DNA from 2 places in the Pseudoalteromonas sp. OF5H-5 genome. Region 1 is predicted to be linked to the other one. Evidence: predicted binding sites of a transcription regulator. Region 1 holds the regulator's gene; the other holds the start of a gene.
What was found. The regulator MetJ, encoded in region 1, represses methionine synthesis genes. The targets are predictions, from matches to a motif close to TAGACGTCTAGACGTCTA.
Positions count from the first base shown of each region.

Region 2: the regulator MetJ is predicted to act here: its motif matches at 2,530-2,547, upstream of L1271_RS21390 (homoserine O-succinyltransferase).

Region 1 covers NZ_JAKGBF010000007.1:255,837-272,376, forward strand. Annotated here, with positions in the region: gene L1271_RS12715 (penicillin-binding protein 1A) at 1-2,032, shown strand, start outside; gene metL (bifunctional aspartate kinase/homoserine dehydrogenase II) at 2,108-4,456, opposite strand; gene metB (cystathionine gamma-synthase) at 4,461-5,681, opposite strand; gene metJ (met regulon transcriptional regulator MetJ) at 6,026-6,346, shown strand; gene L1271_RS12735 (malic enzyme-like NAD(P)-binding protein) at 6,427-7,668, opposite strand; gene rpmE (50S ribosomal protein L31) at 8,441-8,656, opposite strand; gene priA (primosomal protein N') at 8,871-11,042, shown strand; gene L1271_RS12750 (SPOR domain-containing protein) at 11,056-11,586, shown strand; gene hslV (ATP-dependent protease subunit HslV) at 11,657-12,175, shown strand; gene hslU (HslU--HslV peptidase ATPase subunit) at 12,187-13,515, shown strand; gene L1271_RS12765 (gamma-butyrobetaine hydroxylase-like domain-containing protein) at 13,565-13,939, shown strand; gene L1271_RS12770 (GrpB family protein) at 13,936-14,454, opposite strand; gene L1271_RS12775 (methyl-accepting chemotaxis protein) at 14,544-16,424, opposite strand; gene L1271_RS12780 (MJ1255/VC2487 family glycosyltransferase) at 16,530-16,540, opposite strand, start outside.
Region 2 covers NZ_JAKGBF010000020.1:12,257-28,796, reverse strand. Annotated here, with positions in the region: gene metH (methionine synthase) at 1-442, opposite strand, end outside; gene L1271_RS21395 (homocysteine S-methyltransferase family protein) at 452-1,531, opposite strand; gene L1271_RS21390 (homoserine O-succinyltransferase) at 1,521-2,468, opposite strand; gene L1271_RS21385 (DMT family transporter) at 2,646-3,536, shown strand; gene L1271_RS24890 (Ig-like domain-containing protein) at 3,582-4,250, opposite strand; gene L1271_RS21375 (tetratricopeptide repeat protein) at 4,564-6,180, shown strand; gene L1271_RS21370 (hypothetical protein) at 6,212-6,685, opposite strand; gene L1271_RS21365 (hypothetical protein) at 7,054-8,655, shown strand; gene L1271_RS21360 (hypothetical protein) at 8,705-10,693, shown strand; gene L1271_RS21355 (metallophosphoesterase) at 10,783-12,228, shown strand; gene L1271_RS21350 (MFS transporter) at 12,246-13,445, opposite strand; gene L1271_RS21345 (TetR/AcrR family transcriptional regulator) at 13,554-14,132, shown strand; gene L1271_RS21340 (hypothetical protein) at 14,163-14,699, opposite strand; gene L1271_RS21335 (hypothetical protein) at 14,714-15,130, opposite strand; gene L1271_RS21330 (hypothetical protein) at 15,123-15,275, opposite strand; gene L1271_RS21325 (TonB-dependent siderophore receptor) at 15,385-16,540, opposite strand, start outside.

The DNA.
Region 1 (16,540 bases):
AGAAATCTTTATTGCGTTGCATATTGAGCAGCTATTAACGAAAGACGAAATTTTTGAGCTTTACTTAAACAAAATTGAACTGGGTAATCGCGCCTTTGGTATCGGTGCTGCAGCGCAAGTCTACTACGGTCGCTCACTATCAGAATTAACTTTAGCAGAAATGGCAATGATTGCAGGCCTGCCAAAAGCGCCTTCTGCGTTAAATCCAATTCGTAACCCAGAGCGCGCGCAATTGCGCCGGAATGTTGTGCTCGGACGAATGCTTGCAGAAAAGTATATTACTCGAGCAGAATATGATGAGGCAACACAAGCTCCTATCACGGCTAAATTCCATGGCGCCGAAATCGAGCTGTATGCACCTTATATTTCTGAAATGGTTCGCGCCTATATGGTTGAGCGTTATGGTACTGATAAGGCTTACAACTCTGGCATGAAAGTTTACACCAGTGTGGAATCAGACATGCAACAGGCTGCTCAGCATGCATTAGTTGATAATTTACATGCCTACGATATGCGTCACGGCTTTAGAGGCGCAGAAGAAACCTATTGGCATGCTGAAACGGAATCGCCGCTAAGCCATGAAGGCATTATTACTCGCCTTAAAAAGGTCAATGAAATTGGGCCGTTAAAAGCAGCTGTGGTGCTAAGCATTGCAGAGAAAACGGCCGACCTGCTCTTAAAAACCGGTGAGCAAATTACATTGGAATGGTCAGGCTTAAGTTGGGCCAGACAATACATCAGTGAAACGCGTCAAAGCTTACCACCAAAAACAACCGCAGATATCCTCGCGCCGGGCATGCAAGTGTTTGTCCGTAAACAAGACGACGGCTGGATGTTAAGTCAGTTGCCACAGGCATCCAGTGCCCTCGTCTCACTCGACCCGCAGGATGGGCGTGTAAAGGCGATTGTGGGTGGCTACAGCTTTGAGCTTAGCCAATACAATCGCGCTACCCAAGCTAAGCGTCAGGTGGGTTCAAACATCAAACCCTTTATTTATTCATCCGCATTAGAAAATGGCTATACCCTAGCCACCATTCTTAATGATGCCCCGATTAATCATTGGGACAGAAGCGTTGGCGTGGCTTGGCGTCCGAAGAATAGCCCTGAAGTGTATAACGGCCCAATCCGTATTCGCCGAGCGCTTGCACAATCGAAAAACGTGGTATCTGTTCGTTTGATCAAAGGCGTTGGCATAAATAAGGCTGCTGATCATTTGCTTAAATTTGGTTTCCAAGACGCAGATATTAATCGCAGCGAGTCGTTGGCACTTGGTAGTGCAGCACTGACTCCTATTGAAATGGCGCGCGGCATGGCCACTTTTGCCAACGGCGGTCACCTCATTGAGCCGTATTTTATCGATAAAATTACCGACTCATTCGGCACTGAGCTGGGTTCTGCAGAGCCGCTATTGGTCTGCGACGAACAGCAGATGGAAGAACAACCTGAGCGCTGTGCACCGCAAGTGATTTCGGAGCAAAACGCATTTCTGATTGCTGATGCGCTTCACAGTGCTATCTGGGGTGGTGGTAGCTGGAAACACGATACGGGCTGGAGCGGCACAGGCTGGCGTGGTCAATGGTTAAAACGTCGTGACCTTGCTGGAAAAACGGGTACCACCAATGACTCAGTAGATACTTGGTTTACGGGCTTTAACCGTAATGTCCTCACCACAGTCTGGGTTGGCTTTGACGATGCGAGTAAATCCTTGGGTCGTGCGGCCTACAACGCTAACCTTGGTAATAATCAACTTGTTGGCGCAGAAGCCGGAGCGATTTCAGCACAACCTGCTTGGATAGACTTTATGCGTGAGGCGCTTAAAGACGAGCCTTTGGCTCCAATAGAGCCGCCTCCTGGGCTTATTTCAACTCGGATTGACTTAAAGACAGGGCTTTTGTCTCGCAAGAACGATTACACATCTCGGTTTGAATATTTCGAGCAAGGTACGGCCCCAACCAAGTACGTATTGGATACGGATAGCAGCACACCGTTTGACGATACCGCGCCGCTACCGACTCACGAAGAGTTATTCTAAAATAGAAATGCCGATACAGATGTATCGGCATTTTTGTCTTATACCAGTTGTATTATATCTATTTTCTTAAAAGAGTTATTTTAGATTTTGCGTCAGCCAGAATAAATCGGAATGTATTCCCGCTGCTGTCACTTCTTTACCTGCCCCCGGGCCTTGGATCACCAGCGGGTTTTGTTCATACCATTTAGTGTGGATCACAAAAATATTATCACCCGGCGTTAAATTCGCGATTGCCGAGCCATTTGGTACCTGTGCAATGCCTACTTTTGCAGAGACTTTGCCATTGCTTGCAATTTCAAGCGCACCAGTATAACGAAGCGCAGCGTCATTCGCTGTGGCCTTTGCATAGTGTGTCGCATAAAAGTCATCGAGTTGCTGGCGATTTTCTAAAAACGTTTGCCATGAACCCACACTCAATGACTCAGGCATTAACGCCTCTAATTCAATATCGTCAAGCTCAAGTTCAATGTCTAACTCTCTTGCTAAGATCAAAAGCTTACGCTGCATATCACGGCCAGATAGATCTTCGCGCGGATCGGGCTCAGTAAAACCAAGTTCTTGCGCCCCGAGCACTAGCTCAGAAAATGCTTCAGAACCATCATAGCGACTACACAGCCAAGATAAAGTGCCGGAAAAGACGCCTTCAATTCTCACCACTTCATCGCCACTATTTTGCAGATCAGCCAACGCAAAGTTAATGGGTAGACCTGCGCCAACACTGGTGTTGTAACGCCATAACAGGTTACGCTCTTGTAACTGCTGACGCAGCTTGGAGTACCAACCTTGTTGTGCCGTGCCGGCATATTTATTAGCGCTGATCAAATGGCAGTCATGTTCAACAAACTGCGGATACAACTCGCTGAAACGCTCGCTCGCAGTAATATCGACCACCACTTTATGCTCGTAATCTAGCTCTTTAATACGAGTGAATAGCTCTGCTTCATTATATTCGATGGCCTCATTTTGCCATTGCTGTTGCCACGATGCTAAATTCAACCCGCTTGGACAGAACAACATTTGCTTAGAACGCAGTAAGCCAACCAACTTAAGATCAAAGTGCTCACTCAGCTTAGCGACTTGGTTTTTACATTGTTCGATAAACACTTCACCCACATTGCCAACACCAGCTACAATCACAGCAAGCTCTCTGCCTTTATTGACCAAACGTTCGTGCAATATAGCAAGTAGATCGCTATCAATTGCTTGATCGGTTAACACTAAGCTGTAATGGCGCTCTTGCAGCACAAAACGGGTGACAATCGCATGTTCATCCAATAATTCCAGAGCTTGCTGATGTAAGCCAGCAACATCCTGACTTGGGGCAACAATAGCAAAGCCTTGTACTTGCGACTCAATAATATTGGCTCGCGAATCCAGCGCTTTAATCACAACATGGCTAAACTCAGATGGCACCAGTAAGTGTGCCTCTCCACCTTTAACAAAATGATGAATGCTATGTTGAATAAGCTGGCTTAGCTGTTTCACTTCACCACTTTTTAGCTGCTCAACGCGTAACAGGTCAAGTTGTCCAAAAGTGGTAATAAAGCGCTTCTCTTTGCTATAGCCTGCCTTTACTATCTCAGTGCCAAGTGCATCGGCGTCAAAGCTGCTGCGAACTTGCAGTTTTATATCGGTATCTTTAAGTGGAGACAGCGTTTTTGCATGTAGTACTGGATTACCTAATCGTGCGAGTAATTCAGCTTGGCCACGACATACCTTTGTGTATTTTATGGCATTGGCGACTTTACGTGGATCAGTGCTGAATACACCCGTTGTATCCGTCCAAATTGATACTTGAGCCGCATCAAGATAACTTGCCAACAAAGTCGCGCTATAGTCACTGCCATTTCGGCCTAAAGTCACCGTTTCACCTTGTGCATTTGCGGCAATAAAACCGGTAACGATATAGATAGCGTGATCATCAATTGCGCGATAGCACGCTTCTTTGTTATGGGCGTGTAGTAACACCCCCTCTTGTTGTACAAATAACGTACGAGCGTCGATAGCTTTGGCTTCGATACCTTGAGAACTTAGGTAGTTTGCTAATATACGAGCCGACCATAGCTCTCCATGTGCAAGTAAACTCGCGTAGTGAAGATGCTGTTCTTCTCGTCCTGAAGCGATTGCTTGCAGCTCATTGACAAGCTGTTTGAGTAACACACTGTGTTGTTCACCTACAAACAGGGCATCAATTAATTCACGTTGATGATTTTCAACTTGTAATAAAACATCGTTGAATGCGCGAACATCTTGCTGCTCAAAGCTTTGCCATAACTTCACTAGGGTATTCGTTGTTTTTCCTGCAGCAGAAACCACAACACTGTCACCTAGTTGACATTGCTCTAACACTATCTTGGCAACCGCCTGATAACGCTCTGGCGAGCTTAAACTCGAACCACCAAACTTATGTACTACTTTTGCCATTTACTCACCACAACGCTACTGTATGTGCAGGCGTTAATTTGAATGACTTAGCATCATCACTCGCCTGACTTTCATCAATACATGCAAATCCCGCTTCCAGATCTGCAATGAGATCCTGTGCATCTTCAATGCCTACAGAAATACGAATCAACGTGTCACCCACTCCCGCTTCTAAACGTGCTTGCGGATCCATACCCGCGTGTGTCATCGTCGCTGGATGACAAATAAGACTCTCAACCCCACCTAAAGATTCTGCCAATGAAAAGTGCGTTAGAGACGTTAAAAACTTCGCAGATGTTTGCAGATCGCCTTTGATATCAAAGCTCACCATGCCACCAAAGCCGAGCTGTTGTTTTTTCGCAAGTTCGTGTTGAGGATGCGACTCAAGGCCAGGGTAATAAACTTGGCTAACATACGGCGACTTTTCTAAATATTCTGCAATAAGCTGAGCATTTTCTTGATGTTGGCGTAAACGCACATTTAAGGTGCGCAGTCCACGTAGGGTAAGGTAACTATCAAAAGGTGCACCGGTAATACCGATATTATTCGCCCACCAAGCTAACTCATCACCCAATTCCTGTGTACGCGCGATCACCGCGCCCCCCACTACATCAGAATGACCATTGATATATTTAGTGGTTGAATGCACGACGACATCCACGCCAAAGGCAATGGGGTTTTGTAATGCAGGAGACAAGAAGGTGTTGTCAGCGGCGACCAAAGCCCCCACAGCGTGTGCTGCATTTACGACAGCTTCTATATCCGTTAACCGCAAAATTGGGTTACTTGGTGTTTCAATCCAAACTAATTTAGGTTTGATCTGCTGCAGCTGCGCAAGACTTTCAGGTTGCGTGAGATCCAAGACTGTTAATTTGAGTAATCCACGCTTTGCAAGCGATGTAAACAAGCGATAGCTACCACCATAGCAGTCATGTGGAATAACCAGCGTATCGTCATGGTTAAGCAGTTGAGTTACTAGGTGAACGGCAGCCATGCCAGTGGCGGTAATAATACCACGAGCACCACCTTCAAGTTCGGTAAGTGCCTGTGCAAGCACATCACGATTAAAGTTACCGCTGCGGCCATAATCGTAGTCGCGTTTGGTATCAAAATCGGCAAAAGAATAGGTGGTAGAAAGGTAAAGCGGTGGCACTACTGCCCCATGCGCTTTATCAGCTTCTATACCGTGACGCACTGCTACCGTCGATTTATTAACTTGACTCATAAGGTCACCTAGATAGTTGGATGTTTAGACGTCTAAAAGGTTAGAACAACAGAAACCAGAAGTCAAAACATTTATACTGCTAAATGGCTAAATAACTAGTATTTGACTATCTTTTTTAAACCGATAAAATTTCGCCACTCTAGGCGTTGCTAATACGACTGAGTTATTGAAAACTATGGCAGAGATTCTTCTATCTCGCTATGGCGGATTAGTTTATTCATCTATTTGAGTTTGGGATTTATCTTTAATTCGTAAGGTTATCCCTATATTCATGCGGTTGGTGAATAATGTAGACCAGAACCCAGTCATATTGGCATTGATGTAACTGAGGCAAGTACACAATTATGGCAAAATGGAACGGTGAGTATATTCACCCATATGCAGAACACGGTAAGAAAGCAGAGCAAGTAAAAAAGATCACGGTGAGCATACCTCTGAATGTACTCAAAGTGCTAACTGATGAGCGTACACGTCGCCAAGTGAATAACTTACGTCATGCCACGAACAGTGAGCTTTTATGTGAGGCGTTTCTACATGCCTTCACAGGCCAGCCACTGCCGAGCGATGAAGACTTGAGAAAAGATAATCCAGAGCGTATTCCTTTAGAGGTAAGACAAATAATGGAAGAGCGCGGTTTGGAGATCCCAGAAATAAACGAAGAGTGATAACTACTCTTTCGCTCTGGAAATACAGACACAAAAAAAGCCTCAATCGAGGCTTTTTCATTTGAATAATACCAATGGTATTATTCCATATATCCAGCTGGCATATCGATTTGTGCCACGCCTGATTCAATTGCAGCTATCGCTACCGCTTTTGCGATACGAGGTAACAAACGTGGATCCATTGGTTTTGGAATAATATACTCAGGACCAAACTCTAGACTATCTACGTCAGCCGCTTTTAACACTTCAGCAGGTACAGGCTCTTTCGCAATCGTTCTAATTGCTTCAACCGCTGCAATCTTCATCTCGTCATTGATAGCGGTTGCGCGTACATCAAGCGCACCACGGAAGATAAACGGGAAACACAGTACGTTATTTACTTGGTTTGGATAATCCGAGCGGCCTGTCGCCATGATCAAATCATTACGTGCACCGTGTGCAACTTCAGGGCTGATCTCAGGGTCTGGGTTAGAACAAGCGAATACCACTGGCTTGTCAGCCATTAGCTTTAGATCCTCAGCAGAAAGTAAGTCTGGGCCAGAAACACCAACAAATACGTCCGCATCCGCAATCACGTCTTGTAACGTACGCTTATCCGTGTTGTTTGCAAACAGCTCTTTGTATTCATTTAGGTCATCACGACGAGTATGGATCACGCCTTTTCTGTCCAGCATATAGATGTGCTCACGTTGGGCACCGCATTTGATCAGTAATTCCATACAAGCAATAGCGGCTGCACCCGCGCCAAGACACACAATAATCGCATCATGAATATCTTTACCTTGGATTTCCAACGCATTCAGCATACCCGCAGCGGTTACAATTGCAGTGCCGTGCTGATCATCATGGAATACAGGAACGTCACAACGTTCAATTAGCGCGCGCTCAATTTCAAAACACTCTGGCGCTTTAATATCTTCAAGGTTAATACCACCAAATGTGTCTGCGATATTTGCCACAGTATTGATGAAGTCTTCAGTGGTGTTGTGCTTAACTTCGATATCGATTGAATCAAGGCCCGCAAAACGCTTAAATAATAGTGCCTTACCTTCCATAACAGGCTTTGACGCCAAAGGACCTAAGTTACCCAAGCCAAGAATTGCCGTACCATTACTGATCACCGCAACCATATTTCCTTTACCCGTGTAACGGTATGCATTCGCCGGATCAGCCGCGATTTCACGTACTGGCTCTGCAACACCTGGGCTGTATGCAAGTGCCAAGTCTTTTACGGTCTCGGCAGGTTTAGTGAGTTCAACACTGATTTTACCTGGAACGGGCTTCTCGTGATAATCTAGAGCTTGTTGACGAAAGTCTGTCATGGCGCGATATTTTCCTACGAAGTTAATGTGAGAGTGTGGTAAACGTTCGCATTCTGAATGTTGGCAACCTAGCTAGCTGGTTACAGCAACACACAGTGCGATTAACTATATGAGCGACGACATTCAACCACTCAACAAGCGTATGTGCTTTGCTGTCGCGGTATGTCAATAGGACATATAGTTAATCGACCGTATTCACACAATACCGAGTTTTGCTCATTATTCAAGTAAAATCAGGTCTATCCACTAGCATGGTATTTTCTATACTTTTCCGAGAAGATAAGCTCAATTTTAAGAAATATTTCACAAATAAAATGACTAAAACTTAAAAAACAAGACGCTAAAACCAGCACAGAATGTATAAAATTAGCACAAATGTACACCAACTATAAAAACAATAAGAAAATAGCAACTTAACTAACTTTAACGTCAAGATACCGACATTTAATCGCAATATACTGACTTTAGTTTATATTAAGTGCTCATACCTGATAGTATTTACTATATGAGCTTTGATTATTTTCACAACTTAAGCTCGTAAATGTTCAATATTTATCTGCTAAATAGAGTTTTTACTCTACCCAAGAGATCAGTAAAGTTTTGCTGCCAAACTGGCAAGTTTTTTATTTTAGAAGAATAAAAGACACAATAAGACGGGATGACTGACGGTCTATCTGCTGATGCAGAATAGGATGTATAAATCGAGAAGGTATTTTCAAACAGGCACAAAAAAAGCACCCTAAAGGTGCTTTTTTCGACTAGACCAACAAGATTACTTCTTGCTGCTAAGTGCACCGAAACGCTTGTTAAAGCGATCTACACGGCCACCTGTGTCAAGGATCTTCTGCTTACCAGTGTAGAACGGGTGACATGCAGAACATACGTCTAGGTGAATATCTTTACATAGCGTTGAACGAGTTTCGAACTTGTTACCGCAAGAGCACGATGCAGTGATCGTCTCGTAATTAGGGTGAATACCTTCTTTCATAGCAACCTCTAGTTAAGGCCGTATCGCTCTCCAAACCCGAAGTCTGGCACCATACGTAGTTATACAAAAATGTGGACGCGTATTTTAGTGCTTAACTGAACAATCTACAAGCAATATTTCAGAGTTTTTTATCACCGTCGCAGAGTACGTTTTCAATTCGTACCACCTTAGGTATATACTTCGTCACTGCGCTCACTTTATGGAATTGTAATACATGCTCATTCTTGAAGTAGCTTTAAAGCTGCCACTGCACCGAACATTCGACTATTTGCTAGCACCAACCATGCAAGTTGAAGCAGGAATGAGAGTCACCGTCAATTTTGCCAACCGTCGCTGCACTGCGATTGCACTTGCTAAAAAAGACGACACCGATGTACCAAAAGAAAAGCTCAAGCAAATTATTGAGGTGTTGGACGAGCACCCTGTCTTTAATCAAGCACAACTTAGCTTCTTACACTTTGTCTCTCAGTATTACTGTCATCCAATTGGTGATACCTTATTCACAGCACTACCGGCGGTACTCAGAGATGGAGGAAGCCCAGACAAAACTCAGATCCCCATCGTCAGATTAACGGAAAAAGGCCAGAAACTACCAACACTGCGAGCCAAAAAGCAACAAGCGCTGCTTTCCCAATTATATGAAGGTGGCGCAATAAAATTAAGCGAACTCAAAGCGCTCGGATTTGCTAGCCAAACAATTAAAGCATTGGAAGAAAAAGCGCTTATCTCACAATCTATTGAGCATGATAGTGATTGGTCGCAAAACGAATTACAGCTAGGCGAAAAGCCACGCCTAAACGACCAGCAAGCGACTATTTGCAGCGCCGTTAATGCACAAGTCGGTTACCGTACCTTTTTAATCGAAGGTGTAACGGGAAGTGGTAAAACCGAAGTCTACTTACAGAGCCTTGAAAACATAATAAAAGCGGGTAAACAAGCACTGATCTTGGTGCCTGAAATTGGACTCACACCGCAAACAGTCAACCGCTTCAAAAAGCGCTTTAATAACCTGCCCATTGATTTATGGCACTCAAATCTAACCGATAATGAGCGCCTACATACTTGGCGTCGCGCCGAAAAGGGTCTGAGCGCTTTGGTTATCGGTACTCGCTCGGCCGTTTTTTTGCCATTTCAAAATCTCGGCATGATCATCGTTGACGAAGAGCACGACAACTCGTTTAAACAGCAAGAAGGCCTGCGCTATCACGCCAGAGATCTCGCTGCATTTCGAGCGCATCAGGCACACTGCCCTTTGCTTTTGGGAACCGCAACACCGGCATTAGAAACATTACACAAAGCCATTACCAACAAATATCAACTCGTCACACTGAGTAAACGAGCGCAGACCCAGCACGACAACCAATTTCACCTTGTCGACATGAAAGGTCAGCCAGAACAAGGCGGGTTTTCACCAATGAGTTTACATTGGATGGAAAAAACACTCGCTCGCGGTAAGCAAGTTATGGTGTTTCTAAATCGTCGGGGCTTTGCACCAACATTGATGTGTCACGAATGCGGATGGCTTAATACCTGTAAACATTGCTCTACCAGCGCCACGTACCATAAAAATATGAACCGCTTGGTATGTCACCATTGCGGTGAGCAGGACTTTGTACCGAGACAGTGTCCAGATTGCGGCAGCACCCAAATCATGCCCACAGGGCTTGGTACAGAACAACTCGAAGGCTTTTTAAGCGAACGCTTCACTGATATTCCGGTCACTCGCATTGACCGAGATTCTACGCGCCGTAAGGGCAGCCTTGAAAGCGCCCTTGAAGAAATTAATCAAGGTGGCGCGCGAATTCTGGTCGGCACTCAAATGCTTGCCAAGGGCCACCACTTTGCCGATGTCAGCCTTGTGATTATCTTGGATGTGGACTCAGGACTTTACTCTTGTGACTTTAGAGCAACCGAGCAAATGGCACAGCTCATTACGCAAGTTGCTGGACGAGCCGGACGTGCCGGTGAAGCGGGAACCGTGTTATTGCAAACGCATTTTCCAGAACATCCATTATTGCAAGATTTAATTAATAATGGTTATGGCGACTTCGCGCGATATGCCTTACAAGAGCGTGAAGAAGCTATGCTTCCCCCCTTCGCACACTTAGCTATCATCCGCGCCGAGGCAACAAATATAAATACAGTATTGCGCTTTTTGTCGGATTTGGTTCCTGCTACCCCCTATCCTGGTATACAATTGCTGGGTCCAATTCCAGCACCACTTGAACGAATAGCTGGAAAGTTCAGATATCAATTACACATACACGCACAACAACGCACTGTGCTGCGGGACTACCTTTCGCAACTTGCGCGCTATATCGCTACGCATGAGTCTGCCAATCGAGTACGCTGGAGCATAGATGTTGATCCAATGGATAGCTATTAAAATCAAATAACCTATGGCACAGCACGATTACATCAATAAGAAACCTAAAGGCAAGGGGAAAGACAAGCCAGAAAAATCGGCGAAATTTCCTGTTATTGCTGCTATTTTTGCATTTCTACTAATCGGAGGGTTTGCCTACGGTCTTTGGTTTATAAAAACCAATGCCGATCCTAAAGAAGTAGAGCAAGCCAAAAACCCACACCCAGTTGCCGAGCAAAAGGTTAGTAAACCAAAGCCTCGCCCACCTGAGTTCATTGAAGAAATTAAAAATCATGAAATCAAGGTCGAGGTTAAAGAGATCGAGAGCAAAGGTCCCTATCAAATGCAGTGTGGTTCATTTAGAACCCATAGCCAAGCCGAAGCCATGAAAGCCAAAGTTGCGTTTGCTGGATTAATCGCGGAGATCCGTCGTACCGAAGGGAGTAACGGTGTCTGGTATCGTGTCCGTCTTGGCCCCTACGATACCAAGCGTTTAGCAGAAAGCGATAAAAACAAATTGCAGCGCGTTGGGATATTTGGCTGCGGGATTTGGGGCTGGACTTGATTTTTATAAGTCTACCCATATTTCCTACTAATCTAGAGTTACACGGGCACAGGCCCAGATAAGGATTACTATGACTACCATCGTTAGTGTTCGTCGCGATGACAAAGTGGTTATCGGCGGTGATGGCCAAGTTTCGCTTGGTAACACAGTTATGAAAGGCAACGCACGTAAAGTACGTCGTCTATACAATGGTAAAGTACTGGCAGGTTTCGCTGGCGGTACAGCTGATGCATTTACATTATTTGAACGCTTTGAAGCAAAGCTAGAGATGCACCAAGGCCATCTCACTAAAGCAGCCGTAGAAATGGCAAAAGACTGGCGTACCGACAGAGCATTAAGAAGGCTTGAAGCCCTACTTGCGGTAGCCGATGAAACCGCCTCGCTAATCATCACAGGTAACGGCGATGTGGTGCAGCCAGAGCATGACCTTATTGCTATCGGCAGTGGTGGTAACTTCGCACAGGCGGCTGCAACCGCACTACTTGAAAATACAGACTTAAGTGCGAAAGAAATCGTGGAAAAGAGCCTGAAGATCGCCGGCGATATCTGCGTATTTACCAATAATTTCCAAACTATCGAAGAATTGTAATAGGACTCGTCATGACAGCTATGACTCCAAGAGAGATTGTGCACGAGCTTGATCAACACATTATCGGTCAGGACAAAGCCAAAAAAGCCGTCGCGATTGCACTGCGCAACCGTTGGCGTCGCATGCAGCTTGATGAAGAGCTGCGTGCAGAAGTTACACCAAAGAATATTTTGATGATCGGCCCAACGGGTGTGGGTAAAACTGAGATTGCCCGCCGTCTAGCAAAGCTTGCTAACGCACCATTTATCAAAGTAGAAGCGACTAAGTTCACCGAAGTGGGTTATGTTGGTAAAGAAGTTGAGACCATCATCCGCGATCTAGTCGAAGTTTCTTTTAAGCTAACACGTGAACAACAAACCAAGAAATTCAAATTCCGCGCTGAAGAAGCCGCCGAAGAGCGTATTTTAGATGCACTTTTGCCACCAGCAAAAGACGCTTATGGTGAGTCTCAGCCAAATGAAAACTCGTCAACACGCCAAGTATTTCGTAAGAAACTACGTGAAGGTCAGTTAGACGACAAAGAAATTGAGATCGACATCGCAGAAACGGCGCCTCATGTTGAGATCATGTCACCTCCTGGTATGGAAGAAATGACCAGCCAGCTACAGAGCATGTTCCAAAACATGTCGGGTGACAAGAAAAAGAACCGTAAGCTGAAGATTAAAGAAGCACTTAAGCTATTGATTGAAGAAGAAGCTGCAAAGCTTGTTAATCCAGAAGAGCTTAAAGAGCAAGCTATTGAGTCAGTTGAACAAAACGGTATCGTGTTTATTGATGAAATCGATAAAATTTGTAAGCGTGGTGAATCTTCTGGCCCAGATGTTAGCCGTGAAGGTGTACAACGCGACTTACTACCACTTATCGAAGGTTCAACCGTTAATACTAAACACGGCATGGTAAAAACCGACCACATTTTATTTATCGCGTCAGGTGCGTTCCAAATGGCCAAGCCGTCGGATTTAATCCCTGAACTACAAGGTCGTTTACCTATTCGCGTTGAACTAGAAGCACTAACTGCGGGTGATTTCAAACGTATTCTAACTGAGCCAAATGCATCTCTTACAGAGCAGCAACAAGCGCTACTGAAAACAGAAGACGTCACTATCGACTTTACCGATGACGCTATCACTAAACTGGCTGAAGCTGCATATCAGGTCAACGAGAAAACTGAAAACATCGGTGCGCGTCGCCTTCACACTGTGATGGAAAAACTGATGGAAGAGATTTCATTCGATGCCAGTGAAAAGGCCGGTGATACCTTGACAATTGATGCCGCCTACGTTGAACAGCATTTAGACATGCTTGTTCAGGATGAAGATTTAAGCCGCTTCATTCTGTAAATTAAAATCAAAAGCGGAGCCTTGCTCCGCTTTTTGAGTTATACCAATTATGTATCAAGTCACCAAACTTCATTACCATAAACTCAGTAAAGTACTCGATGTTTATTTTGAGGACGGCCGCTGTTTTACGCTAAGTGCCGAATTCTTACGAACACATTCACCATCCGCCGAAGTGCAAGGGCATAGTCCGGCGCAAAAGCAACTCGTGCTAAACAAACAGAATGTCGCCATAAAGAAAATTGAACCCGTTGGTCACTATGCTGCACGCTTTGTTTTTGATGATGGCCACGACTCAGGGCTCTACAGCTGGCAATACTTATACACTATAGCTACACAACACGATGTGCTATGGCAGGAATATGTAAACGCTGTAGAAGAGTATAAAACCCAAAAGGACAGCGTACCTATCAAGTTTGTGCCTTAACCAAACCGCCATAGCAATGCATGCTGCTCATGGTATTGAATAAAGTCATTCTTAAATGCAATGTACTTCTCCATATCCTGGTTACAGGCGTTTACAGCTTCTTGCTTAACCCTAGCGTATTGTCTCGCTATATCTGGAAAAGTAATTAAATAGTCACGAAAGGCAAGGTGACGTTTAACTCCATCAGAACCGGCTAAAAAAGCATGCAGATGATGAGTTCTAGGCGCTATGCCTTTACGAAAATAACGACGCCCAGCAATACCAAACTCTCCCATTATCTCATAACCTAAATCACGCAGTTTTTCTGACTCTATACCTAATTTATCTAAGTCATTTACTTCCAATAACATATCTATTATTGGTTTAGCACACAGCTGTGGCACCGATGTACTGCCAATATGGTGTAAAGCAGCTACATTTGCCTTGGATAGATGAGCGAGTATCGCCTGTTTCTCTTTATTGAACTGGTGCGGCCAATCCGAATTGTAACTTACCACTGCTACATTGGTATTCATTTAAGCGATACCTATCTTGAGTCTAAATAAAAACCCCACTAAAAATTAAGTGGGGTTTTGACATTAAGAACCTCAGGTTGAATTGGTGTTTATACCTGATACTTAGCCACTGCTTCGTGTAATACGCGCGCTTGCTCTGCGACTTCTTCACTACTTTGCGCATTAGAGTGAGCATGCTCTGAGGCACCTTGCGCAATGTCTCTGATCTTAACCACGTTTTTATTCACTTCTGAAGCAACTTGGTTTTGTTCATCAATTGCCGTCGCGATATGTGTGCTCATTTCCATAATCGTTTGCACATCTTGGGTGATCATGCTGAGCAACTCCCCAGCCTTTTCGGCTTGCGACACACTTTCATTGCCTTGTTCACGACATTGTTCCATGATGTTCACCACTTCTCGTGTACGCTGTTGCAGTGTAGAAATGATACTTTCGATTTCTTGCGTGGAGTCTTGAGTACGCTGCGCAAGTGACCTAACTTCATCCGCTACAACAGCAAAACCTCGACCTTGCTCTCCCGCACGTGCAGCTTCAATAGCAGCGTTTAGCGCAAGTAAGTTTGTTTGCTCTGCAATACCACGGATCACATCCAATACCGAGCCAATAGTTTCACCGTCACGCTCTAACTGAGCAACAACACTTGAAGCACCACCTAACGATTCCGATAACTGCATGATGTGCTCAATTGTTGCAGTAACCTCACGGCGACCTTGTTGCGCATTTTCATTCGTTGTCTCGGCTTTATGCGCCGCTTCACCCGTATTATGAGAAATGTCTTGGATCGTCGCTTGCATCTCGGTCGCAGCGGTTGCAACCATATCCGCTTCGTGCAACTGCTCAGCCATACCAGTACTCGTTTGGGCTGTTGTCTCCGTTAAATGATCCGTGGCTTCATTAATAGTTGCCAACGCTCCATTCACATCAGCAATGAGATCTCTGAAGTCAGAAATTAAGCTATTAAAATCACGGGTCATAATCGTGATTTCGTCATTACCGCTTTGTTCAATTTGTAGACTTAAATTATTTTCACGACGAATGCGCTCAATGGTTTGATAAACGCGCTCTACGGGCTGAATAATTGAGCGACTAGTCGATAACACCAAAGTCATCACGATAATACCAGCCACAACAAATACACCGATGGCAAGCATCTGAGTTTTATCAACGTTTTCTTTGATCTCTGCCTTTGCCTGCTCCACGACTTCAGAGACCACCGCATCACTTTTCTCAACACTCACTTTCATCTTGCCAAGCGCACCGCTCGTTAAATCTAAGCCAAGTGCTTCTTGTGCTCGAACTAAACCCGCAAATTTGGATTGATAGGTGCTCAATAAACTAAGTAGCTTAGATTGATATTGAGCGTTAAACCCAGCACTACGAATTTCCTGAGAAAACTGTGCAACTAGCTCGTCAAAACGCTTAAGATATTTGGTATCAAAACGTAACATAAAGTCTTTTTCGGCTCGACGAAGCTGCAGCATGGTTGAAAGGAGTTGATAATTCTGCTGCTCTTTTAGTAGTGTTTCTACCTCGTGTACCGCACCACGAAGCTCACCGTAAAGAGCATCCTTTGGATGCAAGCCAATTGTTTTTTGTAATTGCACCACTTTTTGAAAGTCATCGTAATAACTTTTTGCTAAGCGTTCAAATTCGTTGATCCGACCTAAATCGATATCAAAATCAGAAAAAGTACCTTGCAACAAAGCGAGCTTAGTTTGCAGCTCATGATACTCGTTTTCAAACTCATCGAGTGAATCTACCTGCTTGTAAAAAAGGAAATTTTTCTCGTGTTTGCGCATTGCTAATTCATGAATGTCGAGCTCTTCTGCATATTGAATGGTTTCATTCAATTTCAGCATAGTACGAGCTTCGTACATGATCATAATTAACATAACAACCAAGGCAATCCCTACCACTAATGCATTCACTTGCAAACGACGTCTGATAGTCAGATTTTCTAATACCGCCATCGGCTTACCTACAATGTTAATAGACTGGCTAAAGTATAGCTGAAGCCTTTCAGCCTTGCCTCATAATAGGTAATTATTCTGGGTTCATATTACAAATTAATATATTTACGCCGCTT
Region 2 (16,540 bases), on a different contig from region 1:
TTCGTTCTGCGGTTTCCGCTTGACCAACTTCATCAAATGCCATCACCACCACAGCAGCACCAAAGCGCTTGATGATTTTGGCTTGGTGGATAAATGGTGCCTCACCCTCTTTTAAGGAGATTGAGTTTACAATGGCTTTACCTTGAATACATTTCAGACCCGCTTCAATGACTTCCCATTTAGACGAGTCGACCATGATGGGGACTTTAGAAATATCCGGCTCTGACGCTATCAGATTAAGAAACTTCACCATCGCAGCTTTTGAGTCCAACATGGCTTCATCCATGTTGATATCGATCACTTGCGCGCCGCTTTCAACCTGCTCTCTGGCAACATCCAGCGCGGTTTCGTAATCTTCTTCTAAAATTAAGCGCTTAAATTTTGCCGATCCCGTTACATTGGTACGTTCACCGACATTGGTAAATACTGCTGTTTGTGTCATGGTGAATTCCTAATTTAAGTTACAGGCTTCAAGACCTGCCAAACGCATCCGCACTTCGATGTTAGGCAAGCTACGCGGCTGGGTTTGCTCAAGGCCTCTCGCGAAGGCGCGAATATGTTCGGGCGTGGTGCCACAGCAGCCGCCAACAATATTGATAAACCCTTCATTGCCCCAATCGATAATCTCTTTTGCCATGTCATCGGCTTCTAGGTCGTATTCACCAAACTCGTTAGGAAGCCCTGCGTTTGGATGTACAGAGGTAAAGGTCTCACAAACCCGTGACAGCTCTTCTACATACTGTCTTAATAAATCTGGGCCTAGCGCGCAGTTGAGGCCAATAGAGATTGGCTTAATATGACGAATGGAGTTATAAAACGCCTCGGTGGTTTGCCCTGAAAGCGTGCGACCGGAAGCGTCGGTAATTGTGCCCGAGATCATAACAGGCAGAGTGACGCCCGCTTGCTCGAACGCTTCTTCTACACCGTAAGACGCGGCTTTGGCGTTGAGCGTATCAAAAATCGTTTCAATCAAAATAAGGTGCGCACCGCCTTCAATAAGGGCAAGCGTTGATTCGACATAGGCTGCAACCAACTTGTCAAAAGTGATATTGCGAAAACCAGGGTCGTTTACATCTGGAGAAATCGAACAGGTTTTTGACGTTGGGCCAAGTACACCTGCCACATAGCGAGGCTTGCTGGGATCTTTGGCGGTAAATTCATCACATACCGCACGTGCAAGCTTCGCCGATTCAAGATTAATCTCGCGGCTTAGGCTTGCCATGTCATAATCTTCCATCGAGATGGTGGTGGCGTTAAAAGTATTGGTTTCAATGATATCTGCGCCAGCAGCTAGATAATCGCGATGGATCTGTTTGATTATCTCAGGCTGCGTCAAACTTAGCAGATCGTTGTTGCCTTTGATAAGGACATGCCAATCTTTAAAGCGCTCACCACGATAGTCTTGTTCTTCTAATTTGTGCTTTTGGATCATGGTTCCCATTGCACCATCTAAGATCAGAATACGTTGCTGCATTGCTTGCTTAAGCTGCTCTGCTATTTGCTCACCGTTTACGGCTACATTATTCGGCATAATTGTTAGTCCTTACATCTTGGCTAACTAAGTTAATATCATAAGGTGTGGTTTGGTAAACATAGTAGTTTAACCAATTTGAGAATAACAAGAATGCATGGCTTTGCCATGTCTTAGATGGACGTTTGCTGGTGTCATTCTCAGGAAAATAGTTCTCAGGCTGCGGTGCGTTGGCCATTTTTTCACAATCACGATGGTATTCTTTTTGTAGCGTATCGGCGTCGTATTCAGGGTGACCGGTAATATAGACTTGGCTGCCTGAGTGATTTTTAATTAAGTAAGCGCCCACTTTTTCAGAGCCTGCTAATACCACTAGGTCTTTACACGCATTAATTTTATCGATGTCGATGTGGCCGTAGCGTGAGTGTGGCACCAAAAACTCATCATCAAAACCACGAGTGAGCGCCCCGTGGTCAAAGTAACAGTGGTGTTTGAATACGCCGCAAAGTTTGTCATTTTTGAGCGCTCGCTTTAACCCATAATGGTGATACAAGCCAGCATGTGCGGCCCAACAGGAAAACAGGGTTGAAGTAACATGGTGCTCAGCCCAATCAAAAAATGCTTGCAATTCCTGCCAATACACCACATCGTCATATTCAAGATGCGCCAGCGGCGCGCCAGTGACGATCAAAGCATCATAGTTTTGATCTTTCACATCCGAAAAATAGCGATAAAACATATCTAGATGTTGTTCTGAGTTTTCAGAGCTGCGGTGGGTGTCTAGTCGCAACAAATCAACATTCACCTGCAAAGGGGTATTTGCCAGTAATCGGATAAATTGCACCTCAGTCTCCACCTTATTCGGCATCAAGTTTAATATCGCGAGCCGCATTGGGCGGATCTCTTGAGTTGATGCACGACTTTGTGGCATCACGAACACATTTTCATGACGCAATTGGGCAATGGCTGGGAGTTCGTCGGTGACGGTGATTGGCATGCGCTGCTCCAGACTAATCGAATGGCATTATTATGGACAAAAACTAGAAAATTTCAACCTCTAGATGTATGGACGTCTAAACATTAGTGGTAATAATTTGATTCCTTACCTCTCACTGATTATTTCAATTTATGTATACTTGCCACCATATTAATAAACACAAGAAACTTGAGATTTATGATTGGTATTGGCGAAGCAGCAGCGATTGCAGCGGCTGGGGTATGGGCTGGCTCAACCATACTGTACAAACGATTTAGCCATCACCTTAGTCCATTTGAGTTGAACGTCAGCAAAGGCGTCATCGCTTCAGCTTTGATGATCTTGTGTTTGCTCATCGCAGGTGATGCAATGTACCCGACCTTACCCTCGAGCTGGGGCTGGCTGATAGCAAGTGGGGTACTGGGCATAGCGATTGGTGACAGTGCCTACTTTGCCGCACTTAGAAATATAGGTCCTGCTCGCACTTTGGTTATTGAAAGTCTTGCACCTGCCATCGCGGGGATCTTAAACATTGTGCTCCTTGGTGTTTATCTCAGCGCATCCGCTTGGCTCGGCATTGCAGTGACAACCGTTGGTGTGATGCTGGCGATTAAGCCAAGTAGAAGCCAGCCAGTATTAGACAAAAAACATTATCTCTTGGGAGTCTGCTTTGCACTCACGGCTGCCATTTGCCAAGCTGCAGGTATGGTGCTTTCCAAAGGTGCGCTAAATAACGAAAGCATTAGTAGTTTGTGGGCGGCACTTATCCGCTTGGGATCCGGCACCCTATTTGTGGCCTTTATTGTTGTTTATTTGAAATCACAAAGCCTGTTTAAAGCACTCACACTTAAACAAATCGACGGTAAAAACTGGTTATTCGTTGCAGTGTTTTTTGGCACCTTTATTGGACTGTGGCTACAGTTGATTTCCGTTAATCATACTGATCCCGCTATCGCACAAACCATCTTTGCAACGGCACCGCTCATGGTGATGACAATTGGACTACTGCGCAGAGAAGCTATTACTAAGTCTATGATGTTTGGAGGCCTAATTGCTTTGGCTGGAGTATTTTTATTGCTAAAGGGATAGCCAATATCACACTTAATATGTGTGCGTATTGGCCTGAGTTTGGGGTTAATTTGCTACCGAAACAGAAACTGTCGCCGGCGCGCTTGTAATATCATAAAGGTTGTTACCCTTAATGCGATATTGGAACGAATCCTGGCCAATGAACCCAGCTTTTGGTGTGTAAGTAATGGAGTAGTCACTGTTAACAGATACTGTACCATTAGCTGGTGAGCTAAAAATCTCAACACCATAATAATATGGTACGCCACTATCGTTATCTTTAACGTACACATCAACAGGTTGACCAGCAACGGTTTGTGCCAAGTCATCACTCGGATACACATCGTAATTACCACCAAACGCTTGGTCTAAGCTAACTCTGATCTCTCCCCACTCCGATGTTTCTCCAGCAGGATTAACAACGCGAAAAGAAATCGTATCTATCTTTTGGTTACCGTTGTCTTCGCCTGAGAAATAAAGCACCTTACCCTTAAATTTAACCCAACGTCTGTCTAATGTGTTGTATGCAACCGCCTGACCGTATGTAGTGTAAACTTTGTCATAAAAGCCAATTTGATCGTAGCTTTTGCTACTATCCAATTGAATACGTAGCTCACTATTTGGATAATTTGGATCAGTCACGTTGCCATCGGCAAAGATATTAAATTCCTCTTGGATGTTTAATCCAGCATTGTACTCAAATATGGCTTTATCAAGCTGGGGAGCGGCACTCACTAATGGTGCAAATAACGCGACACCGACGCTAAGTGACTTTAGTCACATTGTATTTAACTTCATTTTTATTTCCTTATGGATTGATTTCCAGCTTCTTCAGCTGGGCCTTAATTAGCAACAAGACCATACCAAAAACACATTAAACTAACAATATTAACAAATCGAGACTTGATCGTACTGGCAAAGTTAAGCGACAGCAGCTAGGCAGCGACAAAATACAAAAAGTAGTCTACCTAAGATTTATTAAAGGCAGACACGACTTTTTGTTACCACTATATTAATATGTAAAAACAATGTATCTAGACTAATATTTATGCCTTTGCTTGCTTTGTTTTTCGCATTACTGCTCGTTGTGTTACCGGCGCATGGTTCAGAATGCCCAAGTGCTAATAATGCTAACCTCACAAGCCAAATTTTGTCTTGTAAGCAACATCTTGAAACGCTTGAACCCAACGGTGCTCAAGCTTTTGATGCACATCTTGAGCTTGTGAGCTTGTATCGTCGAGCGGGTGACATAAAGCTCAGCAATCAAATACTGGATGAGTTGATGGCATGGAAGTTAACCACACTTCAGCGCTTTCAGGTGTTAAGACAAAGTGGTATTAATCGTTACCGCCAGCGCAATTATATTCAAGCGCTGGAGAGCTTCCACGAAGCGCAAACGCTTGCGGCTAAGTTGCAACAAAACGAACTCCTGGGTAAATCGGCAAACGATTTAGCTAATGCTTATCAGGCACTCGGAGATCTAGATACCGCCCTTACTTTATTTTTAGAAAGCTACCAAATAGCGAAAGCAACAAATGACCTGCAGAGACAAGCGATCACACTTAATAATTTAGGGAATGTGTCGAGGGATATTAATCAGTTGGATGATGCCATTCTCTCATTTCGTCAAGCCCATGCGCTCCACCAACAAGCCGGCGACCAGGTCAAAGCGAACCACACCTTGCTAAGCATAGCGGAAGTCTTCTACAAAAAGCGCGACTACAACAAAGCAACTGAAATCATTGAAGATTTACTTCAACCTTTGACACAAAGTGGCGCCTATACCCAATTGTCTCGAGCCTATTTATTATTGGCCGAAATTGCCATTGCTCAAAATCATATCGCTCAGGCACAACAGCAACTTGCTTCATTCAAACGCACTCGGCAACTAATTCAACACGGTAAAGTGGATCAGCGAGCACTGCTTATTGAAGCCAAACTCAAGCAGCTTGAGGGCGATAACCTAACTGCACAAACGTTACTTAAACAGGGGCTTGAAGCACATAATCAGCAAAATAGTCAGCTTACCGAATTATTTTACATTGCCTTATTGCAGTCCCAACTACAAACACACGCTTATAAAGAAGCGGTAGAGACCGCACAGCGTTATAATGACATGCTTAAAACTAGTCGTGTACAAAGTGAAAACCTTTATCAATTTCGCCTTCAAAGCGCTAACGTCTTGACCGCGCCTAAGCGCCAAACAGAGACAAGCATGTTGTCTCATGTACTCGTCGGGTTTATCACATTTTTAGCAGGTGTTTTGGTTACTTACTGCTTTATTCGCAATACCGCCCGCGCCGATACTCATGGCGTGCACAGTAAACATACGAGCATTGATGAACAGGCCGCTAGACAGTTAATGGTTGAGGTAATGACACTCACTTTGACGCTTTGGGAGCAAAGTAGTGGCAAAACTCGTGTCGAATTAGCGGAAGAAAGCAAAGTGTGGAAAGTGAATATCGATGATGGTCGCTTACGAGTGCGCACTCTTGAACGCTATCTTAATATCAAAACGCTGCCCAAAAAGCCGCGTATTCGAAATATTGTTACCACGGCACAATATGTACTCACTCAATGCCAAGACGCTAATTTCGATACTGCGCCCCTTTCTCAAAAAGTTGCACAACTGGAGCAAATCATAGCGTGCTCCAACGCTACTTGATGTATACAACAAAGGGGCTTTTGCCCCTTCTCTAGTTATCCGTCGCGGTCTCACATAAATAGCATGCTAAAGTCACGCCCATACCGGCATCATACTCTTGGTGATGATGGTCTCCTTTGAATTCAAAAGGTCCTTCAAAGCGTGGATACACTGTCATATCAGGCTTTAGGCTATTACTAAAGCCTTTCATATTATGATGTAGAGATTGACACATTTTATTACCCATATCATAAGCAAGTCGCCAATCATCAAACTGGCCACAATCTAGTCGTGGTATAATACGACCAGGAATACTCTGCTTAGGACTGGTACAAACGTTACTTCCTTCACTATGTAAATATTTAAAGGTTCCAGCAGTTAATGTCATTTTACCTAGCAAAATCGTTTGCCGCTTTGGACATTTCGCCCCATCAGCAACTTCGAGCTGCGCTATCATTTCTGGGCTATGGGCTTGTACAAAGCTCACAATCAAAGTTGCTCCCAATACTACTATTACTCGTCTCATAACTGTCTCCTTATTGGTTATGACACCGTTACTCGATTGCGAATGTACTCACGCTGAGACTCCAATAACGGCGATAGCAAAATCCTGCCTCAAGCGAATATTGATTGCAGCAAAAGTTACGGGGCAATTGGGTAAATTCGGGTAAAAATATAAGCAGACCTTTGATATTTAAGTTTTTATTTACCACAGCTTGATATCAAAACTTACCTAACCCAATGCGTCCGTTTAATATCAAAGGTTTTACCCAAGTTGACCCTAACTGGCCCTACAACCTCCTATTCAATCGCTGAAAAAGTTTCCAACATCACAAGGCAAGTTAACAATGCATGAGGCATGTTGACTCAGCACAACGATGAAGGAATAGAAAAATGAAACAGAGAAATTTCACCCCAAAATTAGTCAGCCTAGTTACCAGCACGTTGTTACTGGGTAGTATTTCGCTACAAGCCGCAGAAGAATATGGAGAAATGGCCCCCTCTCAAGTAAGCCCAGAAGCGTGGCAAGCCATTTCAAACTGGTCTCAAGACCGTGTTTCCTTGCTTGAATATATCTCCGACAACGACGAAGAATATGAATTAGACCGCTATGTCGATAGCTTGATCCGCGACTATCGAGATGGAGAGATGCTAAGCCAAGCAAAAGCTTTAGATCAAAACGTGTTATCAGCATGGGAAAATGCTTTTACCGAGCAAACGCCTGAAGATAACTTTTTCTTTACTCGATATCTTATTCAATTTAAACCGACGGTATTCGAAAAATGGACACAACAGCAAAAAGTGCCAACACTCAGCCAACATTTAGAGCGAAATGCACCGCAGCTTTACAGCACTTGGCATAAGGAATACGCAGCTCCTAAACGTAAAGGGCTCTCGGTACTTGAATACGATAGGACGCTACCGTCAGGTATTCTTGCCGAATTAAAAGAATTGCTGACTAAAAAACCCATCTTCGGACCTAAGTCACAATGTTCATGTCAGATGGTGACCCCTTCAACCAGCACAGGCCAAGTGGTCACTAACTACCCATCAACCCAAACGCCTTGGAGCACATCGACCAACGATGGTAGTGGTTTTTCTAAGCACCATGCTTATGTCAATACCTCAGCCTACGGCGCCTTTCACTCCGCTAAGGGTAAACGTTGGTCAAAAAATAAAGCGCTCAGTTTCGACAACACCTCAGCCCATAACTCGACAGAGTTCCACGTCAAAATGTTGTGTGCAGACACCGGGGGATTTGCATGTAATCAAAGTAATGCCTGTTCGGGCAATTTAGAAGTCAGAGGCACTTATTCAGCTCGCTACCATGTAACCGGGCAAGCTAAAAAAATCTGGTCAAAAGGTACCAACTCACATGCAACTGACGGCGCAAAGTTTGCGGTCGATTTGCCAGGAGCTGCACCTGAAGTCATCTTGTTCAATAAAGCCGGTGGCGCAGCCATGGGATACAACACCACATGGAATTTAAGCTCCACCATAGGAGTCGTCAAAGCCGCACTTGGCATTACTTCTGCAATCGTTAATGGCAACCCTGGCAGCTTGCTTGACGGTCAATTGGCCGATGCGCTTATCACCAACTTGGCAGGCATGATCACGCGTTCGGGTAATCAAGCCAGTGTTACCACCACAATGCGCGCGCGCTTCGATTCGTCCGATGTCAGCCCTTTCTTGTTGCAACCCAATGAGGTGTATCACTTTACCCTTGATTCAAAAGGTCGGGTGCAAGCCAGAGGCTACGGTGGTTATTCGGACAGTCATTACGAATATGGTAGCTCAGGCGCGGTGATGTATGCGGCAAATCACTTTACCTGCGGCAGCAATGTCAATGCTCCAGCACCAACAGGGTTATGGTTCTATTCGTCACAATCCGGTCCTGATAGCGACGCGTCGTTACGTAGTGACGTTGAAAACTGGCTCTCTGTGCAGCTCAACAAACCCGTTAATGCAGGCCAACGCCAAGGCATCATTCACTAGGTTTTGCTAAGGGTGGCCATGCGCTGCCCTACTCCAATAAGGAAAGATTATGAATAAGTTCATCGCCACCACGCTTACCTGCTGGGCTTTGTCTTTGAGTGTTAACGCCTCAGCAGAGTCAGAGCACTACGATACATCAACCCTACCGCTATTATTTCACGCAGGACAACAAGGTTATCAAGCCCTTTCACCTTGGTATTCTTTTCAGTATCAGAACCAAAGGATCACCTTACAAACATGCGCAGAAGATGCCTGCAAACAAACGCTGCAATTTCCCCAATTAGAGCAAACTGCACCATTCAATAGCGAGACGTATGAGCCCAGCTATCAAGGTGAAGCTGGAAACATGAAAAAGTTAGAGAGTTACTCTCAACTCCAGCTCGGTTATCTAAAAGAAAACAGACTCTATGCCAGCGGCAATCAACGGCGCTTACTGTTCACGTTACAACTCGCGTCGGGTAAAGCTGAGTTACCCTTTGTATTTAATGATAACTATGACGAATCTCTGGCAAATGATAAGTCATCCCTTACTCGAAGTTTCCCCTCCTGCGCCAAAGCCTGTAATACCACTTGGCAAGCATTTAGCGTGGATAAATCTGGCCAATATAGTCCGGCTACTTTTGTTCGAAATGAAACCGGAAATTGGCTTATTCAAAGTACTCGCGACGCCATTCGCATTGAACTTACCACCTTAATCGGACAATATCAGCCACCGGCGCTGCGTCATCACCACAATGACACCACACAGTCTAGCTATTCGTTGAATGACGATAGTTTAATTGTTACTCGCCAAGCTGATAGCGTATCTCGTCACATACTTAACCAAACTCAGGTTGTGGGTCTAAGTGATAAGCACTGGTTGCTGCTTCAAAATACCGACCTCACCCTCACGGATAACAACTCAAATATACAAGCCAAGCGTCCAATCGCGCAACTTGAGCTATCACGCTTACTGGCAAGCTATCTTGATAATGATCGCTTATATTTATTAGGGTTATCACCAAGAGACGCTGTGATTAAACCATCGCAGCAAACGATTATGACGCAGTATCCAAAGCTTCATGAAGACGCCCTCGTTGCCACCTCTCTACTAGAACTAGATTTAGGGCTACAGGTTATTTCGGCCACAACGGTATTTATTCCTGACACCGAGTTTGCTGATATTCGCATTACTCGCAATGCTTGGGGAATATTAGTTAGCTCCGGCGAAGTTGCGGCACGTTCAACAACACATGCGTATGAAAGCAATCAATCGGCATCTGCAATGTCCGGCTGCCCGATGATAGCCAGTGGCTATGGTTATGGCCTGCTATGCTGGAAGGCATTAAATAACCCAACACTCACCTATACTCCCAATGCCGCAAGCACAATGATCCCAACGACGGTAGTTGACAACACAACGCCAAATCTAATGAATCAATTAGAAAACAATCAATATGGGATTATTTTTAAAAATGGGGCAACGCCAACCGATCCGGGTGGAGTGTGGACTCATCCAGATAATGTTGCCACCAGTAAGGAAGATTTAGGATTGGCTGTGGCCATGTACCATTATCGCTGGGGTTCACCTGTCGCGGCAAATATCGTCTACCCATCAGGAAGCCCCGCACATCCTGTGATGTTTAGAAAGGTGGAATATCAAGCAGCGAATAGCAGTAATTTGCCACATAATGTTTGTAATCATTTTGCTGCCAGCTCAGGTTACCCTGAGTATCAGGCGGCTGATGCTTGTATGACACAGCCAGGTTTTGGCCTATTTAGCCTCGAAGATCTTACCTTCGACCGTTGGCAAGGAGGGAATTATTATCCGAACCAAACAGTCAGTGGGCAGGATAATTCTTGGTTTCCTTGGTATACCAACTTTGTTGGCGATCCACCGGTAACAGAAACCTTTGAACAGGCCTCGAGTGCTGAAATGCTTGCACGATTGCAATTTAACCTAGCGCAGTTTGGTAAAATCAACCAAGACACCTATGTTAACGGCACACGCTTTAGCCAAGACACAGTCACCGGCTTCTACCGCTGTAGCCACCAATAACCAGCAGAAGCAAGATATTCGTATTCGAAACTCGCAAATTGTTAACAATGCATTAAACTTCATTCAACTGTTCAAAAAGGAATGAAGTCATGCGCATCATCATCGCTATTGCGACGCTCAATTTAATTGCTTGTAGCAGCACGTTTGCAGTCCAACAAGCGAATACCAAAGTATTAGGCGCTTACTCAATGTTCGCGCCTTCTACTACAGAAGCCCCAAATATCTACGCGCGCGTCGTTGTTGACGACGTGCTCAGCGACGCCAACCAATGCCCAAGCTTGCTCTTTGGTAAAAAATCCATGCCGATGCAGTTGCGAGCAATGCGTCCGAACCAAACACATTTTCCAGTCTCTGTATGCGAAGCGAAAATCTCCCCAAACACGGCTTATACCGTCAGTGATAGTCAATTCTCGTTAGCGCCCGTGACATTCGATCCGAATAAAATTGCGGTTTTTGGCGACACTGGCTGTAAGTCATCAGTTTGCGAAAACAACACTGCTGCCGAGCCGTTTAAAACCCTCGCAGAGCAAGGGGCAAAGCAACAACCACAATTGTTGCTCCATATGGGGGATTTCAACTATCGAGGTACCGGAGGTGCGATTTCCGGTGATACCTATGCTTATGACGCAGGCGATGGTGGATATGGTGGTACTAGCTGCGGTCTCAACGATACCTACTACAGTCAAAACGCGATAAATAGCCCAAGACCAGATACATGGAGCAACTGGCAAGCCGACTTTTTTGCCGCAACAACGGATCTTTCAGCAACCGCACCATGGATTTTTGCACGAGGCAATCATGAACTTTGTAGCCGCGCAGGAATTGGCTGGTTTTACTTTTTTGGCCCGGGAGCCAATCTTCCTGATGCCGTTGAGCAACAGCAATGTCCATCTCAAGGGGATTATAATCAACCGCCGCAATCTGCAAGTGCCCATATCATTGTGCAAAACTCCTATACCATCAACTTAAAACCGCTCAGTGTTTGGGTAATGGATAGCGCCAATGCCTGTGATGCCAGTGCAGACAATGGCCTAACAAAAGTCTACCAACAGCAATATCAACGACTTAATGTCAGAAGCGAACTACTCAAAGCCAAACCCATGTGGATTATGAGCCACAGACCCATCTGGGGCGTTGAAGACCCGACAACCAAAGACACACTAAACGTGATGTTGCAAACCGCGCTGAAGAACACCAGACAAGGTAAGTTGCCTGAACACGTCACTTTATCACTCGCTGGACATATGCATATATATCAGTCTTCCACCTTTGCTGCCAGTACCGCGCGTCCTGCGCAAATCGTTGTCGGCAATAGCGGCGTCAGCCTCAGTGATACCAATGCCTTTAGCGAATTTGATTATGCACTTGATAGCCAAAACGCAATCGTTAACGAACAAGGTAAGTTCGGCTTTTTATCCATTAAGCTTGGCAAAGATGGCGCGTGGCAAGGAGAGTTTTTGGATGAAAGTAGTGCCGTTTTTTTAACCTGCAACAGCAAAACTACAGATAAACAAGCGGTATGTCGCGCGAAGTAAGCGCGACTTTATACATCCTAATCACTGACAACTTGAGTTGCTCGCCTTGTATCATCGTGTTTTTGATACCAGGCGAGTAGCACCACAGTAGCAGCAGCGACCACTGCAACCCCAAATCCAAGATCCACAGTAAAGTGTTCAACGACCCATCCGGTCAACGCAGCCCCACCTGCAATCCCCACACCAAGCCCGGTAATTAGCCAAGTTAAGGCTTCAGTGAGTAAGCGTTTTGGTACGCTTTGCTCAACAAGCCCCATGGCAATGATCATGGTTGGAGCAAACGCGAGTCCCGAAATAAACATCACTACTGCCAAGCCATAAACGTGGTTAACACTGAGTAATAGTACGCTCGCGATCAATGTAAATATCGCAAAACGTACAAGCAGTACTGGCATAGACACACGCCACTTAACGGCCCCAAATCCAAACCCAGCGATACAAGAACCAAGCGCGTACATCGACAATACTAAGCTGGCCGCAATTGGCATCCCTTGCAACTGAGCAAAAGCGATACTTAATACATCGATAGCACCAACTATTACACCGAGCGCCAATAACACCAAACTAAGCAACTTAACCGTGGAGTTAGCCAGTGCGGAAGTTCGGGTCTGATTTTCACTTTGTTCTATTTTTGGCTCAGTGTCCTTTTGCGACACTAACCAAATACTGCCTATCACAAACAAAATAACCGCTAGCAACGGACCGGCTTGAGGAAAGAGCAAGCTGCTCAATGCAATCGCAAGTGGAGGTCCTATCACAAAGGTAATTTCATCCAGTACCGACTCAAAAGAATATGCCGTATTAAGTAAGCCTTGATCTGATTGTATCGCACTCCACCTGGCCCGAACTAAAGCCGGAACACTTGGCATAATGCCCGCACACATGGCTAAAACATAGAGGCTCCAAAGTGGCGCTTGCAAGTGACTTAATAGCAACAATGCCAGCGCAGATACTGCACTAAACAAGGCCGCAGGGATCACAACCTTGCGTTGCCCTACCCTATCAATCAGTCGCGACAACTGCGGCGCAGCAAATGCCATGGTAAAGGTAAATAGCGCAGCAATGGAACCTGCAATCCAATATGAGTCATAGAGTTGCGAAAGCATGGTGATTAACCCAATCGCCATCATAGAAAGCGGCATACGAGCAATAAAACCAGCACAGCTAAAATGCTTAGTTCCTTTTATCTTAAAAATTTCAGAGTAAGGATTATACATTGATCTCTCCTTGAGGTTATTTTCACATACAATGTGTATGTGAAAATAATTGACATACACAATGTATGTCAATTATAAATTGCGTAGTTTTTTAATAAGGATCGCAAAATGACAACAAGAAGCAGCATGATGGAGAAAACCCGCAGCGAGCTATTGGCCCAAGCCAGAGTGCTTTTTGCAAGTAAAGGATTTGCAGGGACGGCATTAGAAGAGCTAACAGCGGACGTAGGACTCACTCGAGGAGCGCTGTATCATCACTTTGGCAACAAAAAAGGGTTGTTTTACGCGGTAGTACAGCAATTAGATAGTGAAATGGATCTCCGACTCCGTGATATTGAACGTAGTGAAACCTCACCTCAGCAAGCGCTTTTGAAACGTGCAGAAACTTACTTGGATATGGCTACGGAGCCCGAGATACAGCGTATCATATTACGTGATGCGCAGTCGGTATTAGAGCCTGAACAACTCGAAAAAGCAGCTTCAGGGTGTGTGGCATCAATCACACAGTTACTAAGTGCAATCGCACCGCAACAGAGTCCTCAAGCGCATAAAACCAGCGCTCAATTTATCAATGGTGGATTAACGAGTCTCGCACTTTGGATTGCAAATCATCAAGTACCCGATCAAGCCGTAGATGATGCAAAACGTACCGCATACGAATTATTAAACCGTATTATGTTAGCTTAGGTTTTACTTAATCAGTAACAACGCGCCGAATCATTCGAACTGCTCTAGCGTATGCATAAGACTAAACGGATGCTGTAAAAACTCGGCTTGGTAGGTTTTATTGCGAACACTTTCTGGTAGCTGGTTAAACTCCAGCTCCGTTTCAACATAATCGAAATAAACGCTGGAGCTTACCGTGTTTAGCGTATTCACGAACCTTAAGACTTCTGACTGCTTTTGCACCGCTAAATTCGCGGCAACAAGTCTGGCGAATTCGCCATATTCTTCGGCTTCACATTCCCTTTTTTGGTGAATATAAAAATAAGATAAAACGATACCTCGCTGCTGCGAGGTAATATTAAGACTGCGCAATTGCTCTTCTGTAATAGCACGCTCACTTTCGCATGCCGCTTCTCTATCACCCAGTTGTGTTACGCTATTTAACAGCTCACTAAGCAGCGTCTTTTGAACTGGTTCAAGTTGTTCGACTGGATATTCAATAGTCGGCGTAAGATCTACTGACATTGTTTCAGCGTTAGTTTGCGGCGCAAACGCAAACAATATCAAAACTAATAGCAGGGGTTTCACAAATATTCCTTTTATCACTCGTGTCCGTGAACTTGCTCCAAGCTTTGAAACAAATTAAAGTTATCTCGAAGAAAATCCGCTTTTAGCGCGGCCGTTTTAACGGTCTCAGGTAAAGCGTTAAACTCAGCCTCAAACTCAATAAAATTTGCGTAACGCCCAGAAGATAGCACGTTCATTGCTTTCACCTGCTTAAGCTCCCTCGGGCTCTTATGCATCACATAATTTATAGCGACTGTCCTTGTAAAAGCGCCAAACTCCGCAGATTCACACTGATTTTTGTTCAAACCATCAACATAAAAAAGCACAGTGGTGTAGTACTCTACATCCATTTTGAGTGAGTCCAATTGCGACCTTTTCAACACAGTCGCAACGTTGGCACATTCTATCCGTTTGTTGTGTAATCGGTTATAGCCCTTAATTAATTCAGCCATGTAGTGCTAGGTCATGCAGTAAAGTGGTAAGTTCATTAGGTGGCAGCGGTAGCTGGTTAAGCACATTTTGATAGTCCGGTGTGGCGGACGCTGTACTCATATTTACTATAAAGCCAGCGACCAAAAAAGCAGGGGATAAATTCATTGCAAAATTCCTTTTTGACTGTATTGCCTCCAAGCGTACAGTTCTTGCAATAAATAAACAATGAACAAAAGCGTGGCTCACTAGCCACGCTTAGTTAGTTTACAGTCTGCTAAAAATCATAGCTAAAACTTAAGCTGTAATTTCTCGGCGCACCATAGCGATACTGATCAAAGAAGCCAATTTGGCTGTAGTACTTTTCATCGAAGAGGTTTTCTACGTTGAGCTGTAGCGCCATATTGTCTGCCAGTGCGTAGTTTGCCATCAAGCTAACCAATGCATAGGCATCTTGCTCTAGCCTATCGTTGCCCGTTACTGAATAAGTGTCATCTTGCCAGTTCACGCCACCACCAATCGTCAACTCAGGTAAAGCATTCACAAATTGGTAAGTCGTATACAACTTAAATTGCTTTCTTGGGTTATCCGTATTTACTTCAACGCCGTTGGCATCTTCTGCTTTGTATTGTGAATAACCCAAATGCACATCAAAACCGTCAGTTAACTGACCCACCACTTCAAATTCGAAGCCTTTACTGGTTGTGCCTTCAGCAGCATATTGCGCGACTGTATTTACCGAACCAGGAACTATGTATCCAACATCATCTTGAGCTAGGTTATCTTGTTCGATTTGGAAAATCGCCAATGTTGTTTGCAGCGTGTCGTCTAGATAGGTACTTTTTAGCCCCACTTCGTATGATTTTCCTTTGATTGGATCAAGGAAATCACCATTACGGTCTTGGGCATTTTGCGGCTGGAATATTTCTGTGTAACTTGCATACACTCGCTGCGTTGTCGACAAGTCGTACAAGGCACCAGCGTAAGGTATAAATACGCCATTGTCGCCAAAATCAGTGATGACGCCATAGCTTTCGCCTTCGCGCTGCCAGCTCGACAACCGACCACCCGCTATTACTTTAAGTTCAGCGCTAAGATTTAGCCTTGTTGCGGCGTAAAACCCTTTTTGCTCGGTATCCATATCTTGAGCAACTGAGGTTTCTGTGCCCCACGTCGGCTCAGGGAAATTGCCGTCCCACTCGTAAAAATTGCCAACTGGCAAAAAGGCATTATCGAGCGCAGCGAAAGTGAGTGTATCGGCACTCTGCTCACTGTAGAGCGCGCCAGTTACGAAATCATGCTCACGACCGGCGAGTTGATAAAAACCTTTAAGCTGGATATCAAAGCTGTCTTGGTTACTTTCACCTGTACTTTTATAAGGCCAAGAAGCTAAGCCCTCACCTGTTGTTTTATCCAATGTGCCGAATAAATAC